Regions from separate parts of the Pseudomonas sp. GW821-FHT02B10 genome, predicted to be linked through region 3. Evidence: predicted binding sites of a transcription regulator. Region 3 holds the regulator's gene; each other region holds the start of a gene.
What was found. Region 3 encodes FliA, which starts transcription of late flagellar genes. Its sites were predicted from a motif close to CTAAAGTTTNNNNNNNNNNNGCCGNTAA; they were not measured.
Positions count from the first base shown of each region.

Region 1: AC07VU_RS14690 (flagellar protein MotY) is a predicted target of FliA. The motif match lies at 2,164-2,191, and genes of this name have one in related genera.
Region 2: AC07VU_RS13600 (methyl-accepting chemotaxis protein) is a predicted target of FliA. The motif match lies at 1,022-1,049, and genes of this name have one in related genera.
Region 4: AC07VU_RS05440 (methyl-accepting chemotaxis protein) is a predicted target of FliA. The motif match lies at 2,040-2,067, and genes of this name have one in related genera.

Region 1 is NZ_JBWKVU010000005.1:420,913-425,146, reverse strand. Features, by position in the region: gene AC07VU_RS14705 (peroxiredoxin) at 1-310, shown strand, start outside; gene rnt (ribonuclease T) at 381-1,055, opposite strand; gene pyrC (dihydroorotase) at 1,052-2,098, opposite strand; gene AC07VU_RS14690 (flagellar protein MotY) at 2,255-3,163, shown strand; gene AC07VU_RS14685 (argininosuccinate synthase) at 3,293-4,234, shown strand, end outside.
Region 2 is NZ_JBWKVU010000005.1:194,515-198,748, reverse strand. Features, by position in the region: gene AC07VU_RS13605 (transporter) at 1-886, opposite strand, end outside; gene AC07VU_RS13600 (methyl-accepting chemotaxis protein) at 1,161-2,786, shown strand; gene AC07VU_RS13595 (PepSY domain-containing protein) at 2,849-3,166, opposite strand; gene AC07VU_RS13590 (sterol desaturase family protein) at 3,319-4,206, shown strand; gene AC07VU_RS13585 (helix-turn-helix domain-containing protein) at 4,208-4,234, opposite strand, start outside.
Region 3 is NZ_JBWKVU010000011.1:144,480-148,713, forward strand. Features, by position in the region: gene flhF (flagellar biosynthesis GTPase FlhF) at 1-932, shown strand, start outside; gene fleN (flagellar synthesis regulator FleN) at 1,051-1,881, shown strand; gene fliA (RNA polymerase sigma factor FliA) at 1,878-2,618, shown strand; gene AC07VU_RS22400 (chemotaxis response regulator CheY) at 2,779-3,150, shown strand; gene AC07VU_RS22405 (protein phosphatase CheZ) at 3,180-3,968, shown strand; gene AC07VU_RS22410 (chemotaxis protein CheA) at 3,981-4,234, shown strand, end outside.
Region 4 is NZ_JBWKVU010000002.1:348,038-352,271, forward strand. Features, by position in the region: gene AC07VU_RS05430 (NorM family multidrug efflux MATE transporter) at 1-912, opposite strand, end outside; gene AC07VU_RS05435 (LysR substrate-binding domain-containing protein) at 1,069-1,989, shown strand; gene AC07VU_RS05440 (methyl-accepting chemotaxis protein) at 2,179-4,155, shown strand.

The DNA.
Region 1 (4,234 bases), on a different contig from region 3:
GGTCCAGTACATCATGGCTGCCGACATGAAGCACGACATCGCCAAGGCCTACGACGTTGAGTCCGAAGGCGGCGTGGCTTTCCGTGGCGCGTTCCTGATCGACGACAAAGGTGTCGTTCGTTCGCAGATCGTCAACGACCTGCCGCTGGGCCGTAACATGGAAGAGCTGATCCGTCTGGTCGACGCTCTGCAGTTCCACGAAGAGCACGGCGAAGTCTGCCCGGCCAACTGGAAGAAAGGCGACAAGGGTATGACTGCTTCGCCAGAAGGCGTTGCTGCTTACCTGAGCGAGAACGCTGGCAAGCTGTAAGCCGCGCTTCACGCATAAAAAAACCGGCCCCAGGGCCGGTTTTTTTATGCGCGGTCGTTCAGCGGCAGTATCAGTCGTTGAAGTCTTGCCAGCCGCCCATTTCCTTCCAGCGATTGACGATGCCGCAGAACAGGTCGGCAGTCTTCTCGGTGTCGTAGCGGGCGGAATGCGCCTCACGGCCATCGAAGTCGATATCGGCAGCCTGGCACGCCTTGGCCAGCACGGTTTGGCCATAAGCCAGGCCGGCAAGCGTCGCGGTGTCGAAGCTGGAGAACGGATGAAACGGGTTGCGCTTCATGTCCAGGCGCGCGACAGCCGCGTTGAGGAAGCCCAGATCGAAGCTGCTGTTGTGCCCGACCAGGATCGCGCGCTTGCAGCCGTTGGCCTTCAGCGCCTTGCGCACGCTGCGGAAGATATCGTTCAGCGCGGTTTCTTCACTGACGGCCATGCGCAGCGGATGGTCGAGCTTGATCCCGGTGAACTCCAGCGCCGCGGCTTCGATGTTGGCGCCTTCGAAAGGCTCTACGCGGAAAAATAGGGTGTGTTCGGGGAACACGAAGCCCTTTTCGTCCATGCCGATGATGGTCGCGGCAATTTCCAGCAAGGCGTCGGTGGCCGAGTTGAAACCACCGGTTTCAACGTCGACGACTACCGGCAGGTAACCACGAAAGCGTGCCGCCATTGGATGACGCGAGCCACCACCGTTGTGACCGTCCTGCTCGTCGTCGAAATGGTCTTCACTCACGCGTGTTCCTCCAGCAGGCGCCAGCGCAGTTTTTCACCGGCGCGCAGCGGGATGACGGTCAGCTCGCCGAAAGGCAGGCTGGCAGGGGCGGTCCATTCTTCACGAACCAGGGTGATGCGATCGGTGTTGGCCGGCAGGCCGTAGAAGCGTGGGCCGTTGAGGCTGGCAAAGGCTTCCAGCTTGTCCAGCGCGTTGCGCTGTTCGAAGGCTTCGGCGTACAACTCGATCGCGGCATAGGCGGTGTAGCAACCGGCACAGCCGCAGGCCGCTTCTTTGGCATGCTGGGCGTGGGGCGCGGAGTCGGTGCCGAGGAAGAACTTCTGGTTGCCGCTGGCGGCAGCGTCGAGCAGCGCTTCCTGGTGCACGTTGCGCTTGAGAATCGGCAGGCAATAGAAGTGCGGGCGAATGCCGCCAACCAGCATGTGGTTGCGGTTGTACAGCAGGTGATGGGCGGTGATGGTCGCGCCAACGTTGGCCGAGGCCTCGTTGACGAACTGCACGGCGTCACGGGTGGTGATGTGTTCGAACACCACCTTGAGCGTCGGAAAGCGCTCGACGACACGGCGCATGTGCTCGTCGATGAACAGCTTCTCGCGGTCGAACACGTCGACTTCACCGCGGGTGACTTCACCGTGGATCAGCAGCGGCAGGCCGACTTCGGCCATGGCCTCCAGCGCCGGGAAGATCTTGTCGATGCTGGTGACGCCCGAGTCCGAGTTGGTGGTCGCACCGGCTGGGTAGAGCTTGGCGGCATGGACGAAACCACTGGCCTTGGCCGCGCGAACTTCTTCGGGCTGGGTGCGATCGGTAAGGTAGAGCACCATCAGCGGCTCGAAGCGGCTGCCGGCCGGCCGCGCAGCGAGAATGCGCTGGCGATAGGCATCGGCTTCAGCGGCGTTGCGCACTGGAGGTACCAGGTTAGGCATGATGATGGCGCGGCCAAAGGTGCGCGCGACATCCGCGACAGTATTGGTCAACACGGCACCATCGCGAAGATGAATATGCCAGTCGTCGGGACGCAGCAGGGTCAGGCGGTCGGACATTGGGGATTCCAGGCGGGTCAAACTCCAGTGAATGCTACCGGAAAAGACTCTTCCAGGCACTCGCTATCAAGTTTTGCGTGAAGCTTCCGATATCCCGAAGGTATGCCGTAAACAGGCATTTCGATTTTCGTGATGTACAAGTCAGTGGAGCCTCCCGTGCGCCAGCGTTATCTAGCCTTGCTCAGTGTGTTCGCCTGCCTTCCCGCGATGGCGCTGACTTTCCAGACCCGTCTGGAGAGCATTGAGTGGACGGTCGAAGGCGATAAATTCGAGTGCCGTCTGAGCCAGCCGATCACCGATTTCGGTTCCGGGGAGTTCGTGCGTCGCGCCGGCGAGCAGGCGACCTTTCGCCTCAAGGCCTACAACCCGATGCTTGCTGGCGGTTCGGCCACGCTGCTCGCGGCGGCTGCGCCGTGGCAGCCGGGACGGGGCGACATCAACCTGGGTTCGGTACGGCTCGGCAGCGGCGATGTGCTGTTCAACAGCTCGCAACTGCAGGCCGGGCGACTGATCGGTGGATTGATGGATGGGCGCAGCCCGGTGGTTCGCCACTACTCCCGCGAGGGTGGGGTGTCCGAGGTGCGCTTGTTGCCAGTCAAGTTCAGCAAGGCGTATGGCGACTACCAACGCTGTGTCGCCAAGTTGCTGCCGAAGAATTTCGATCAGGTCAGGCAATCCGAGGTCGGCTTCCCCGGGGGCGGCATCGACCTGGACGCGAAAGCCAAGGCCAGGCTGCAGGTGATGCTCGAGTTTCTCAAGGCCGATCCGACGGTCAATCACATCCAGCTCGATGGCCATTCGGACAACAGCGGCAACCGCTTGACCAACCGTGACCTGTCGCGGCGCCGGGCGCTGGCGGTGATGGAGTTCTTCAAGGCCAATGGCATTCCCGAGTCGCAGATCGAGATGCGTTTCCACGGTGAGCGCTACCCGTTGGCGCCCAACACCAATGCGGCGAACCGGGCGAAGAATCGTCGGGTCAACGTACAGCTGCAACGTGTCCCGGTCGCGGAAAAACCGGTACCCCAGGCCGCTGCCCCCGCCAATGCCGCGGCGACTTCCTGAAACGGCTGTCGTCGTCGCGCACTCGACATAATCTGTCGCTTCGTCGTCATAAGCTGTCGCGCCTCTGTAAATTATCCGCGTTGATCGGTAGACTTGACGGCTTTCCGTAGAACCCCGTGGAGTGATGGCATGGCGGACGTAAACAAGGTCGTTCTGGCGTATTCCGGCGGCCTGGACACTTCGGTGATCCTCAAGTGGCTGCAGGATACTTATAACTGTGAAGTGGTGACGTTCACCGCTGACCTGGGTCAGGGCGAAGAGGTCGAACCTGCACGTGCCAAGGCGCAAGCCATGGGCGTGAAAGAGATCTACATCGATGATCTGCGCGAAGAGTTCGTCCGCGATTTCGTTTTCCCGATGTTCCGCGCCAACACCGTTTACGAAGGTGAGTACCTGCTGGGTACCTCCATCGCTCGTCCGTTGATCGCCAAGCGCCTGATCGAGATCGCCAACGAAACCGGTGCCGACGCCATTTCCCACGGCGCTACCGGCAAGGGCAACGACCAGGTTCGTTTCGAGCTGGGCGCCTACGCCTTGAAACCAGGGGTGAAAGTGATTGCTCCCTGGCGTGAGTGGGACCTGCTGTCCCGCGAGAAGCTGATGGACTATGCCGAGAAGCACGCGATCCCGATCGAGCGTCACGGCAAGAAGAAATCCCCGTACTCGATGGATGCCAACCTGCTGCACATCTCCTATGAAGGCGGCGTGCTGGAAGACACCTGGACCGAGCACGAAGAAGACATGTGGCGCTGGACCGTCTCCCCGGAGAAGGCTCCCAACACCCCGACCTACATCGAGCTGACCTACCGCAACGGCGACATCGTGGCGATCGACGGCGTCGAGATGACCCCGGCCACCGTGCTGGCGACCCTGAACCGCATCGGCGGTGAAAACGGCATCGGTCGTCTGGACATCGTGGAAAACCGCTATGTCGGCATGAAGTCCCGCGGCTGCTACGAAACCCCTGGCGGCACCATCATGCTGCGCGCTCACCGGGCGATCGAATCGATCACTCTGGATCGTGAAGTCGCTCACCTCAAAGACGAGCTGATGCCCAAGTACGCCAGCCTG
Region 2 (4,234 bases), on a different contig from region 3:
CGATGATGTTGATCGGCAGCGCCAGCACCGTGACCACGGTCAGGGTGAACAGGGTGCGGTTGGTCTGTTCGTTGATATTGGCGGCGATTTCTTCCTGCAGCAGCTTGATCCGTTCGCCGAGGGCGGTGAGGTCGTTGATGATCAGGGCGAACTCCTCGGTGGACTTGCGCAGCTCCTTGACGTCCTCCTTCTGCAGCCACTGCGGCGGACGGTTGAGCAGCCGCAGCAGCGAGCCCGGCTCCAGCGCCAGCAGGCGTTGCAGGCGCACCAGCACCCGGCGCATGGCCCCCAGCTCGGCACGGTTGGTGGAGATCCGCGCGGCCAGCAACTGGTCTTCGATCTGGTCGACGTTGAGGCTGGTCTTGCGCACGATCTGGGTCAGCACTTCGCCCTGGTCGCGCAGCAGGTGCACCAGCAGTTCCAGGGGCGAGCGGAAACGTTCGCCGGCCTTGACCGAGGAGCGCAGCTTGTCCACCGAATGCAAGGGTTGCAGGCGCGCGCTGACGATCAGCCGGCTGCGCACGCAGACCCACAGGGTGGAGATGTCCGAGGAAACCATGCTGCCGAAGTTGAACACCACGTCGTTGACCACCGCCAGCAGGGCCGAGTCCACATGCTCGATACGGGTCGAGCGCGAGCCTTCGTGCAAGGCCTCGAAGAATTCCTCGGGCAGGGCCAGGTGAGTCTGCATCCAGCGTTCGCAGGCGGCATGGGCCAGGTTCAGGTGCAGCCAGAGAAACGCCTCGCCATCGTCCGGCTGTTGCAGGGCTTGCAGGGCCTTGGCCGAATCCAGTTCGCGACCCCGCTCGCCGGGGCGGAACGCAAAGCCGTAGAGCAGGCCGAACAGATCCGAATCGCGATGGGCATGGTCGAGGCTGTGGTTCATGGAGGCTCGCAGGAGGGAAGGCACCTGTAGGCGGTTTTACAGGTTCACTTGAGCCCGATCATCGCAAGGCTTCATGACCATTTTGTGATGGTTCGAAGTGCAATATTCGGCGGTTATAACCGGCTGTCGGAGGCGCTCAAGAAAGCCTGTTTCAGGCCGATCACGCCTACGACGACTGCGCGATCGGCTTGCCCCGGTTTGCCTGACAGGGATGTTCGCACGCTACCCATGCCCGCCTCGGGCGTGCTCTATCCCTGTTGAGAGATCTCATTCGATGTCCTTGCAAAAATCCCTGAGAGCGCAAGTTCTGGCTTTGTTGAGTGGCAGCCTGCTGGCGGTGCTGTTGATCGCGCTGGCGTGTTTTCACTTCCTGTCCAACGGCGTGCAAAGTTATCGCGAACTGATCGAGGGGCCGTTGCGCACCTCGCAGTTGATCGATGAAGCCAACCTGCAATTCAAGGTCCAGGTGCAGGAATGGAAAAACGTGTTGCTGCGTGGCAAGCAGAGCGCCGACCTGAGCAAATACTGGCAGCAGTTCGAGGATCGCCAGCGCGATGTGCAGGGCATTCTTGGCCAGCTGGCGGCCGAGCCCGGCATCGATGCGGCGCTCAAGGGCCGTATCGAGCGCTTGCGTGAAGAGCACCGGGTGCTGGGCACGGCGTACCAGAAAGGCCGCGATGCCTTTGTCGCCGCCGGTGCCGATCCGGCCGCCGGCGATGCAGCGGTCAAGGGCGTGGACCGCGCCACCAGCGAGCAGATGAGCGAACTGGTGAGTGAGCTGCGCAAGCAGGGCAGCGAGCGGTCGCGCGACATCAGCGCCGCCGCCCAGCGCACGGTGTGGATCGGCCTGCTGGTGATGCTGGCCTCGGGGTTGCTGATTGGCCTGCTGAGCCTGTGGCTGGTCAACCGCAGCCTGGTGGAGCCGATCCGCCAGTTGATCGACTACGTGGCGCAACTCAGCCGTGGGCGGATTGCCGAGCGCGTGGCCAGCAGTCGTCAGGACGAGCTGGGCAAGCTGGCGGTGGCCGCCAACACCTTGCGCGATTTCCTCGCTGAAACCTTCAGCCGCCTGCAGCGCAGCGCCACCGACCTGGACAGCTCCAGCGGCGAGCTGAATGCGATTGCCACCCTGATGTCCCAGGGCACCAACGATCAGTTCAATCGCACCGATCAGGTCGCCACGGCGATGAACGAAATGTCCGCCACCGCCCAGGAAGTGGCGCGCCATGCGGTGGATGCGGCGCGCGCCGCCGATGACGCCGACCAATCGGCCCAGCAGGGCGAGCAGGTGATGCAGGGCACCATCCACACCATCACCCTAATGCGTGGCGAAATCGCCAACACCGCCGAGGTGATCCGCCGTCTGGAAGCCGACAGCGGGCGCATCGGCAAGGTCCTGGAAGTGATCCGCGGCATCGCCGAGCAGACCAACCTGCTGGCGCTCAACGCGGCCATCGAGGCGGCGCGGGCCGGCGAGGCCGGGCGTGGTTTCGCCGTGGTCGCCGACGAGGTACGCAGCCTGGCGCAGCGCACCGCGGCGTCGATCATCGAGATCAACCAGATTATCCAGAGCGTGCAGACCGGCGCGCTGGACGCCGCCCATGCGATCGAGAGTGGCCAGGCGCGCAGCGATGCCAGCGTCGAGCAGGTGACCCAGGCCGGCGCCATGCTGGAGCGGATCACCGAGGCGGTCGAGGCGATCCGCGACATGAACCGGCAGATCGCCACGGCGGCGGAAGAGCAGACCTCGGTGGCCGAGGACATCTCGCGCAACCTGACCGAGATCACCACGATCGCCAGCACCAACCTGGATAATGTGCAGCGCACCGAGCGCGCCAGCCAGAACCTGCACGAGCTGTCGGGGCAGTTGAACGAGGTGACGGCACGCCTGAGTGCCTGATGCGCCAGCGCATGAAAAAGCCGCGTGGCCTTTCGGCCGCGCGGCTTTTTTGTCCTGAAGAATTACTTGTCTTGCTTGTTGCTCAGGACCTTGCCGGTCTTGGCATCCAGGTCGACGTCCCACTCGACGCCCTTGGCGTCACGCAGTTCCACCTGGTAGACGTAGGCGCCGGCCGCTGTTTGCTCAAGCTCGGTGTCGGTGATGTTGGCGGCGGTGGTGCCAGGGTGTTCGGCCAGTGCTGCCTGGTTGAGTTTTTCCAGGTCCATGATGGTGCCAGCCTTGAGCAGGCCCGGGATCAGGTCCGGGCGCACGTCGGCCTGGGCCAGGCCGGCGGTCAGGGTCAGGGCGGTAGCGGCGAACAGGGCAGTCAACGTTTTCATAGGGTCTTTCCTTGGGGTGATTCGTTTAAGTGGGTTCAGGTTAGCCGGTACAACTTAATTCACCCTTAATTCAGCGCAAGCTTTGCGCCGTTTGTTCAATTGCAGTGGCCCTCGGGTCTTTCAAGCTGTGCTCTCGAACAGGAGAGGCAGTGATGAAAGCAATGATCAAAGGCTTGTACGGTCCCGCGTTTTTCGCCGGCTTCATCGGCGCTGGCGTGTGGGTGATGGGCACGCCGGGGCTGGCCCCGGGCTGGTTGCTACTGGTGTTCGCCGGGGCGCTCGGGGTGTCCTTTCTGGCGGAGTGGTGGTTGCCCTATGAGGTGGACTGGAACCGCCCGCAACAGGATCGCTTGCGCGACGTGTTGCACGCGCTGGTCAATGAAAGCCTGAACGCCCTGGGGTTGCTGCTGTTGCCGGGGCTGGTGAGCCTGCTGGCGTTCGATGGCCTGTGGCCGCGCGGCTGGCCGCTGTGGGCGCAGTTGGCGCTGGCGATGGTCATCGCCGACTGCGGCCTGACCCTGGCACATTACTTCAGCCATCGGCTGCCCTGGCTGTGGCGCCTGCATGCGGTGCATCACAGCGTGCAGCGCTTGTATGGCTTCAACGGCTTGATGAAGCACCCGCTGCATCAGTTGCTGGAAGCCAGCGCCGGACTATTGCCGCTGCTGTTCTTGGGAATCCCCTTGCCGGTGGCGCAACTGCTGGCGTTTGCCATTGCCATCCAGCTGCTGTTGCAGCACTCCAATGTCGACATGCGCCCCGGTCCCCTGGGCTGGGTGTTTGCCTGGGCGCCGATGCATCGCTTTCACCACATGAAGTACGGCACCGCCGGCAATGTGAATTTCGGCCTGTTCCTGAATGTCTGGGACTGGTTGCTGGGCACGGCGTTTTATTCCTCGGCCTACCCGATCCGCCAGGGCGACCTGGGCATCGGCAGCCAGCCGGATTATCCGCAGGCGTATTGGCGACAGTTGCTGGCACCCTTCAGCAGGCAAGCCGTGCAGGAGGAGCCGCCGGTGCCCTTGCCGTTGCGCCGTTGAGTCAGTCCAGCAGGCGCAACTCGATATG
Region 3 (4,234 bases):
TGGACTCGATGCGTTTTGAACTCAACGGCCTGCGCGAGTTGCTGGAAGTCCAGCTCGGCTCCCTGGCCTGGAGCCAGCTGCAAGGCAGCCGGCCCGAACAGGCCAACCTGTGGCGGCGCCTGCAGCGTATCGGCTTGTCCGGTCCGCTGGCCCGTGACCTGCTGGCGCTGATCACTGAAATCGACGAACCCCGCCAGGCCTGGCGCATGCTCCTGGCCCACCTGGCGCGGATGATCGTGACCCCGGAAGTCGAGCCACTGGAGGAGGGCGGTGTGATCGCCATGGTCGGCCCCGCCGGCATGGGCAAGACCACCACCCTGGCCAAGCTGGCCGCGCGTTATGTACTCAAGTACGGCGCGCAGAACATCGCGCTGGTGAGCATGGACAGCTACCGCATCGGCGCCCAGGAACAGCTCAAGACCCTGGGCCGGATCCTCAACGTCTCGGTGACCCATGTCGACCCGGGCCAGTCCCTGGCGCAAGCCCTCGATCCGCTGCTGCGCAAGCGTGTGGTGCTGATCGACACCGCCGGCCTGCAAGCCAGCGACCCGGCCCTGCGCATGCAGCTGGAAAGCCTGGCCGGACGTGGCATCCGGGCAAAAAATTATCTGGTCTTGGCAACCACCAGCCAGAAACAGGTTCTAACCGCCGCATACCACAGCTACAAGCGTTGCGGGCTGGCCGGCTGCATCCTGACTAAACTGGATGAAACCGCCAGCCTTGGTGAGGTGTTGAGCCTGGCGATCAGTCATGAACTCCCTGTTGCCTATCTGACCGATGGCCCGCGGATTCCGGACGATCTGCACTTGCCGCGTCGTCACCAGCTGGTCAGTCGTGCGGTGAGCGTGCAGATGCAGGAAGAACCCAGCGAAGAAGCCATGGCTGACATGTTCGCTGACCTCTACCACAACCCGACCAAGCGGGTTGGCTGAGGGAATCATGAAAAGATTGCAATGTACCTACATCGATGGTCTGCCAGGCATTGTTCCGTTGGTGAACGCGCAGCCAGTTATGTGGCCCCGTCTAAGTAAGACAAGGTAAAGAACGAACATGGGCAGCATGCATCCCGTACAGGTGATCGCGGTGACCGGCGGCAAAGGTGGCGTCGGCAAGACTAACGTGTCAGTGAACTTGTCCCTGGCCCTAGCGGAGCTCGGCCGGCGCGTCATGCTGCTGGACGCCGACCTGGGCCTGGCCAACGTCGACGTGCTATTGGGGCTGACCCCCAAACGGACCCTCGCCGACGTGATCGAAGGCCGCTGCGAGCTGCGCGATGTGCTGCTGCAGGGGCCGGGTGGAATCCGTATCGTGCCGGCGGCGTCCGGCACCCAGAGCATGGTTCATCTGAGCCCGGCGCAGCATGCCGGCCTGATCCAGGCCTTCAGCGACATCGGCGACAACCTCGATGTGCTGGTGATCGACACCGCCGCCGGCATCGGCGACTCGGTGGTCAGCTTCGTCCGCGCGGCCCAGGAAGTATTGCTGGTGGTCTGCGACGAGCCGACCTCGATCACCGACGCCTACGCGCTGATCAAGCTGCTCAACCGCGACTACGGCATGAACCGCTTCCGCGTGCTCGCCAACATGGCGCAGAGCCCGCAGGAAGGGCGCAACCTGTTCGCCAAGTTGACCAAGGTCACGGATCGCTTCCTGGACGTGGCCCTACAATATGTCGGCGCCGTGCCTTACGACGAATGCGTGCGCAAGGCCGTGCAAAAGCAGCGTGCGGTCTATGAGGCGTTTCCGCGTTCGAAATGCGCGCTGGCATTCAAGGCCATCGCGCAGAAGGTCGATACCTGGCCGTTGCCGGCCAACCCACGTGGACATCTGGAATTTTTCGTCGAGCGGCTCGTGCATCAGACAGCGGGACCGGTGCTATGAGCGCCAGCGGCTACAACCTTTACAAAAAGTCGGCACGTGACAGCCAGTACGAATTGATCGAGCGCTATGCACCGCTGGTCAAGCGTATTGCCTATCACTTGCTGGCGCGCCTGCCGGCCAGTGTCCAGGTCGAAGACCTGATCCAGGCCGGGATGATCGGTCTGCTCGAAGTGTCGACCAAGTACGACGCGAGCAAGGGCGCGAGTTTCGAGACCTACGCGGGTATCCGTATCCGCGGTGCGATGCTCGATGAGGTCCGTAAAGGTGACTGGGCGCCGCGTTCGGTACATCGCAATACCCGGATGGTGAGCGATGCCATTCGCGCAATTGAAGCTAAAACCGGTCGTGACGCTAAAGATCATGAAGTTGCGGCCGAACTTCAATTGAGTCTCGACGATTATTACGGGATTTTGAACGACACCTTGGGCAGTCGCCTGTTCAGCTTCGACGACCTGTTGCAGGACGGCGAGCATGAAGGGCTGCATGAGGATGGCGCGAGTGCTCATCTCGAGCCGTCGCGCGACCTGGAGGACGAACGTTTCCAGGCCGCGCTGGCGGACGCGATTGCCAATTTGCCGGAGCGTGAGCGACTGGTCTTGGCGCTGTACTACGACGAAGAGCTGAACCTCAAGGAAATCGGTGAGGTCCTGGGGGTCAGCGAATCGCGGGTCAGCCAGTTACACAGCCAGTGCGCGGCCCGTTTGCGGGGGCGTTTGGGAGAGTGGCGAGCGCGCTGACAGGCAGTGTGGGGGACACTGCGGACGAGACTGGCACGACGTGGCCGGACTTGCGGTGTGTATTCCATGCAGTCGTTGAGTGCTCTGCCTGATTGATTGAATGGCGCGTTCAGGTGCTGGACGCGTTTAAGACTGCTTGGAGGTCGAATTGGACAAGAACATGAAAATCCTCATCGTTGATGACTTCTCAACGATGCGGCGGATCATAAAAAACCTGTTGCGTGACCTGGGGTTCACCAACACGGTCGAGGCTGACGATGGCACCACTGCCATTCCGGTCCTCAACAGTGGGAGCATCGACTTTCTGGTAACGGACTGGAACATGCCCGGCATGACCGGTATCGATCTGCTGCGCCATGTGCGCGCCGATGAAAAACTCAAGCACCTGCCGGTACTCATGGTGACCGCTGAAGCCAAGCGCGAACAGATCATCGAAGCTGCCCAGGCCGGCGTAAACGGTTATGTGGTCAAGCCCTTCACGGCCCAGGCGTTGAAAGAGAAGATCGAGAAGATCTTCGAACGCATCGGTTGAGAGTGGAATCATTCCGCCACGGGGGAGCTATGGAGCACAACGAATCTTCATTGGGCGATTTCGAATCGACCCTGAAAAAACACGCACTCGAACTGGTCGACAGCCTTGAAAAAGGCAAGTTCGGCGAAGCCGTGCAACTGATCCATGAGCTCAACCAGACCCGTGACCGCGGCCTGTACCAGGAGGTCGGCAAGCTCACCCGCGAGCTGCATAGCGCCATCGTCAATTTCCAGATTGACCCGCATATGCCGCAAGCCGAGGAAGTTTCACAGATCACGGATGCCACCGAGCGCCTGTCCTATGTGGTCAGGCTGACCGAGGCCGCGGCCAACCGCACCATGGATCTGGTCGAGAGCGCCACCCCGCTGGTCAATGGCCTGAGTAGCGAAGCCCAGGCCCTGAGCGCCGATTGGGGGCGTTTCATGCGCCGCGAACTGGGCGCCGAGGAATTCCGCGACCTGGCCCGCCGGGTGGACGGTTTCCTGACCCGCAGCGAGCAAGACACGCGTGCGGTATCGAGCAACCTCAACGACATTCTGCTGGCGCAGGATTACCAGGACTTGACCGGTCAGGTGATCAAGCGCGTGACCCAGTTGGTCACCGAAGTCGAGAGCAACCTGCTCAAACTGGTCCTGATGGCCAGCCAGGTCGATCGTTTTGCCGGCATCGAACATGACCGTGAATCGATCCTCGCTGAAAAAGATCCGCAAAAACATCTGGCCAAGGGTGAAGGTCCGCAGATTCATGCCGATAAACGTGAAGACGTTGTATCCGGTCAGGACGATGTCGACGATTTGCTTTCCAGCCTTGGATTCTAGGAGCACCCATACATGAGCTTCGGCGCCGATGAAGAAATCCTTCAGGATTTTCTGGTTGAGGCCGGCGAGATTCTAGAGCAACTGTCCGAACAACTGGTCGAGCTGGAAAGCCGGCCGGACGATGCGGATCTGCTCAACGCAATTTTTCGCGGTTTTCACACTGTAAAAGGGGGCGCCGGCTTCCTCCAGCTCAACGAGCTGGTGGAGTGCTGCCACATCGCCGAGAACGTGTTCGACATCCTGCGCAAGGGTGAGCGTCGCGTCGA
Region 4 (4,234 bases), on a different contig from region 3:
ACCGTAGTGCTGGCCGATGCGCATGGTGATCGCGTAGGAGATCCCGGCCGGCACCATGAAGGCCACGGAAACGATCTGCAGGGCGATCTGGTGCGCCGCCAGCTGGGTGCTGCCCATGGTGCCCATGCATAGCGCGGCGAAGGCGAACAGCCCGACTTCCACCGCGTAGGTGCCGCCGATGGGCAGGCCCAGCCGCCAGAGTTCCCGCAGGTAGTGGCGATTGGGCCGCGCCAGGCCCTGGCGCAGCGGGTAGGCGGCATAGGCCGGGTGGCGCTTGATGTGCCAGGCCAGCGCCAGGGCCATGCAGTTGGCGACGATCGCGGTGACCAGGCCGATCCCCACCAGGCCCAGCTTCGGCAGGCCGAACATGCCGGTGATCAAGGCGTAGTTGAGCAGGAAGTTGGCCACGGTGCCGGCCAGGCTGATGACCATCACCGGCGTGGCGCGGCCGATGGCGCTGGTGAAGCCGCGTAGGGCCATGAAGCTCAGGTAGCCGGGCAGGGCGAACGGCAGGATCAGCAGGAACTGGCCGGCGGACTGCACGTTGGTTTCGGTCTGGCCGAACAGCAGCAACACCGGCTTGAGGTTCCACAGCAGCAGGCCGGCGACCAGCGCCATCAGCCACGCCAGCCAGAGGCCGGCCTGGGTCAGGCGCGCGGCGCCTTCGATGTCGCCGGCGCCCTGGCGAATCGCGACCAGGGTGCCGACCGCTGCGATCACGCCGATGCAGAAGATCGACACGAACGAATAGGTGGCCGCGCCCAGGCCACCGCCGGCCAGGGCTTCCGGGCTGAGGCGGGCCATCATCAGGGTGTCGGTCAGCACCATCAGCATATGCGCCAACTGTGAGGCGATCAGCGGCCCGGCCAGCCGCAGGATGGCCCAGAGTTCGGTGCGTGCTGGATGCTGCATGGTCATCGGTCTCGATACGGGGGAGGCAGTTAAGAGGGTTGATTCTCGGCGCTCTGGGCGACTTTCACAAAGGGATAAAAACGATTGGTGGCATGATTAAAACTCATGCTTGCGGATTCTGGTAAGTTGGCGCCATTGCGCCTGTGGAGTGCTGCCATGCCCCGTCGTCTTCCGCCCCTGTATGCCTTGCGCGCCTTTGAAGCCGCGGCGCGATACAGCTCGTTCACCCGCGCGGCCGAGGAGCTGTCGATCACCCAGAGTGCGGTCAGCCGGCATATCCGCACCCTGGAAGACCACTTCGCCTGCCGGCTGTTCCAGCGCAGCGGGCGCAACCTGCAACTGACCGAAGCCGCGCGCCTGCTGCTGCCAGGCATCCGTGAAGGCTTCACCGCCCTCGAGCGCGCCTGCGATACCTTGCGCGCCGAAGACGGCATTCTGCGCATGAAGGCGCCCTCGACCCTGACCATGCGCTGGCTGCTGGCGCGCCTGAGCCGCTTCCGCCATCTGCAACCGGGCAACGAAGTGCAACTGACCAGCGCCTGGATGGACGTCGACTCGGTGGACTTCAACCAGGAGCCCTTCGACTGCGCGGTGCTGCTGAGCAATGGCCACTTTCCGCCGGACTGGGAGGCCAGCTACCTGTTTCCGGAACTGCTGATCCCGGTGGGCGCGCCGAACCTGCTCAACGACCAGCCGTGGGATGTAGCGCGGCTGGCGGCCACCGAGCTGCTGCACCCGACCCCGGATCGCCGCGACTGGCGCAACTGGCTGGAGCGCATGGGCCTGTCCGAGCAGGTCTCGCTCAAGGGCGGGCAGGTCTTCGACACCTTGGAACTGGGCATGATCGCCGCGGCCCGCGGCTATGGGGTTTCCATGGGCGACTTGCTGATGGTGGCCGAGGATGTGGCCCAGGGACGCCTGAGCCTGCCCTGGCCGACGGCGGTGGCCAGTGGCGAGAATTACTACCTGGTCTGGCCCAAGACCCGGCCTGGAGGTGAACGTTTGCGCCGCCTCAGCGATTTTCTCCAGAACGAGGTCCGCGCCATGCAATTGCCCGACGTAGAGCGTCTCGGCTGAAACGATGAAGGCCCCGTGACCAGGGGCCTGCGCGATACCCATCCAACGCGCTCAAGTATTGATCGGCGCCGCCGAATCCTTGGAAGTGGAACCTTCGTTCTGAAAGGTTTCGACATCTCATTCTTATTAGAACCATTGCCGAGCGTGTGACGCGATCAGGACGATCCGGTCTCTCGGCCAGGAGCTGTCATGCCTCAACCTCGTGCCCGGATCGCCTCGCAGCTTGGTCTCGCACTCGCCGTGGTACTGGCGATCGTGATCAGCGGCAGTACTGTCTTCGCCCTGCGCTCGCTGGACGCCGCCAACCTCGCCACCCGGGAAGAACACCTGGCCAGTGAGGCACGGCTGCTGGCCGACCAGCTCAATACCTTCCACGGCACCCTGCGCGAAAGTACCCAGCGCCTGAGCGGGCTGTTCGAAAAGCGTTTCAGCGGCGGCCTGAGCCTGCACCCGGACCAGCCGGTGACCGTGGCCGGTACCCAGACCCCGGGCCTGCACCTGGGTGATGTTGTGCTGAACAACAATTTCGAGGAGGTCGACGAGTTCAAGCAGATGACCGCCGGCGTGGCGACGGTGTTCGTGCGCAGCGGTGACGACTTCATCCGCGTCAGCACCTCGCTGAGTAAGCAGGACGGCAGCCGCGCCATCGGCACCCTGCTGGACCACGCGCACCCGGCTTACCAGAAACTCATGGCGGGGCAGAGCTATGTCGGCCGCGCGCTGCTCTTCGAGCGCCTGTACATGACCCAATACACGCCGGTGAGGGACAGCGCCGGCCAGGTGATTGCGGTGCTGTTCGTCGGCTTCGACTACACCGACGCGCAGAACGCCCAGTTCGACAACCTCAAGCGCTTCCGCATCGGCCAGACCGGTTCCCTGGCGTTGCTCGACGAACAGCAGAAGTGGCTGGTGCCGCCGGCCGGCGTGCAGGCCCTGGAACCGGCGGGGGCGACCATCGCTGAACTGGCCAGGCAGCCGGGCAAGGGCCACTTCTGGAGCGACAAGAACGAGGACTTCTACAGTGTCGCCGTCCCTTTCGAAGGCGGGCCCTGGTCGGTGGTGGCGAGCATGCCGAAGGCCGAGATTCGCGCGGTGACCTGGAGCGTCGGTCTGCGGCTGGTCATCGGCAGCCTGTTGGCAATGCTGCTGGCGGTGGGCGCCACGGTCTGGCTGCTGCGCAGCAAGCTTGCGCCGCTGGGCGACCTGGTGCGCCAGGCCGATGCCTTGGGTAAAGGCGACCTGAGTGCGCGCCTGAATGTCTCCAGCCAGGATGAGATCGGCCAGTTGGCAGGCAGCTTCAACCAGATGGGCCAGGCCCTGTCGACCATGGTCGAGCACATCCGCAAGGCTGCCGCGGAGGTCAATGGCCGGGCCCAGGCGTTGTCCGGGTTGTCGGGCGGGGCGTACGAGGGTATGGAACAGCAGTCGGGCGAGATCAGCAGCATGGCCGGGGCGGTGGAGGAGTTCAGCGCCACCTCGCTGAATATCGCCGACAACATGGGCAACACCGAGCGCCTGGCCCAGGAAAATGCCCAGCAGACCCGGATCGGCCGCACCTCGATGGAGGAAGCCTCGGCGTCGCTGGAGCAGATCGCCGGCGCCTTGAACAGCACGGCCACGGTGATCAACACCCTGGGCCAGCGCTCCGAGGAAATCGGCGGCATCGTCGGGGTGATCACCGCGATTGCCGACCAGACCAACCTGCTGGCGCTCAACGCCGCCATCGAAGCCGCGCGCGCCGGCGAACAAGGCCGCGGCTTTGCCGTGGTCGCCGACGAGGTACGCAACCTGGCTTCGCGCACCCGCGAAGCCACCGACGAAATCTCGGGGATGATCAACAGCATCCAGCAGGAAACCGGCAACGCCATCGCCACCATGGAGCAGGGCAATGTGTTGATGCAGGAAGGCCTGTCGCGCAACGCCAATGTCGCCTCGGCCCTGGCGCGCATCGACGAGCAGAGCCGCTCGGCCGGCCAGCAGTTCGCCGCGATCACCACCGCGACCCAGGAGCAGAGCAGCACGGCGACCCTGCTCAGCAGCAACCTGCAGAGCATTGCCCTGGCCAACAGCGAACAGCGCGAAGTGGTATCGAACCTGGCGATCACCGCCAAGGAGCTGGAGAAGCTGGCGGCGGACTTGCGCCAGGAGGTCGACCGCTTCCGTTGATAGCGGTTGCGTGGCCGTTGGCCACGGCTGGGGAGGTAGATTGCAAATGCGCGGGGCTGGGCTAAACCATAGGGGCGAT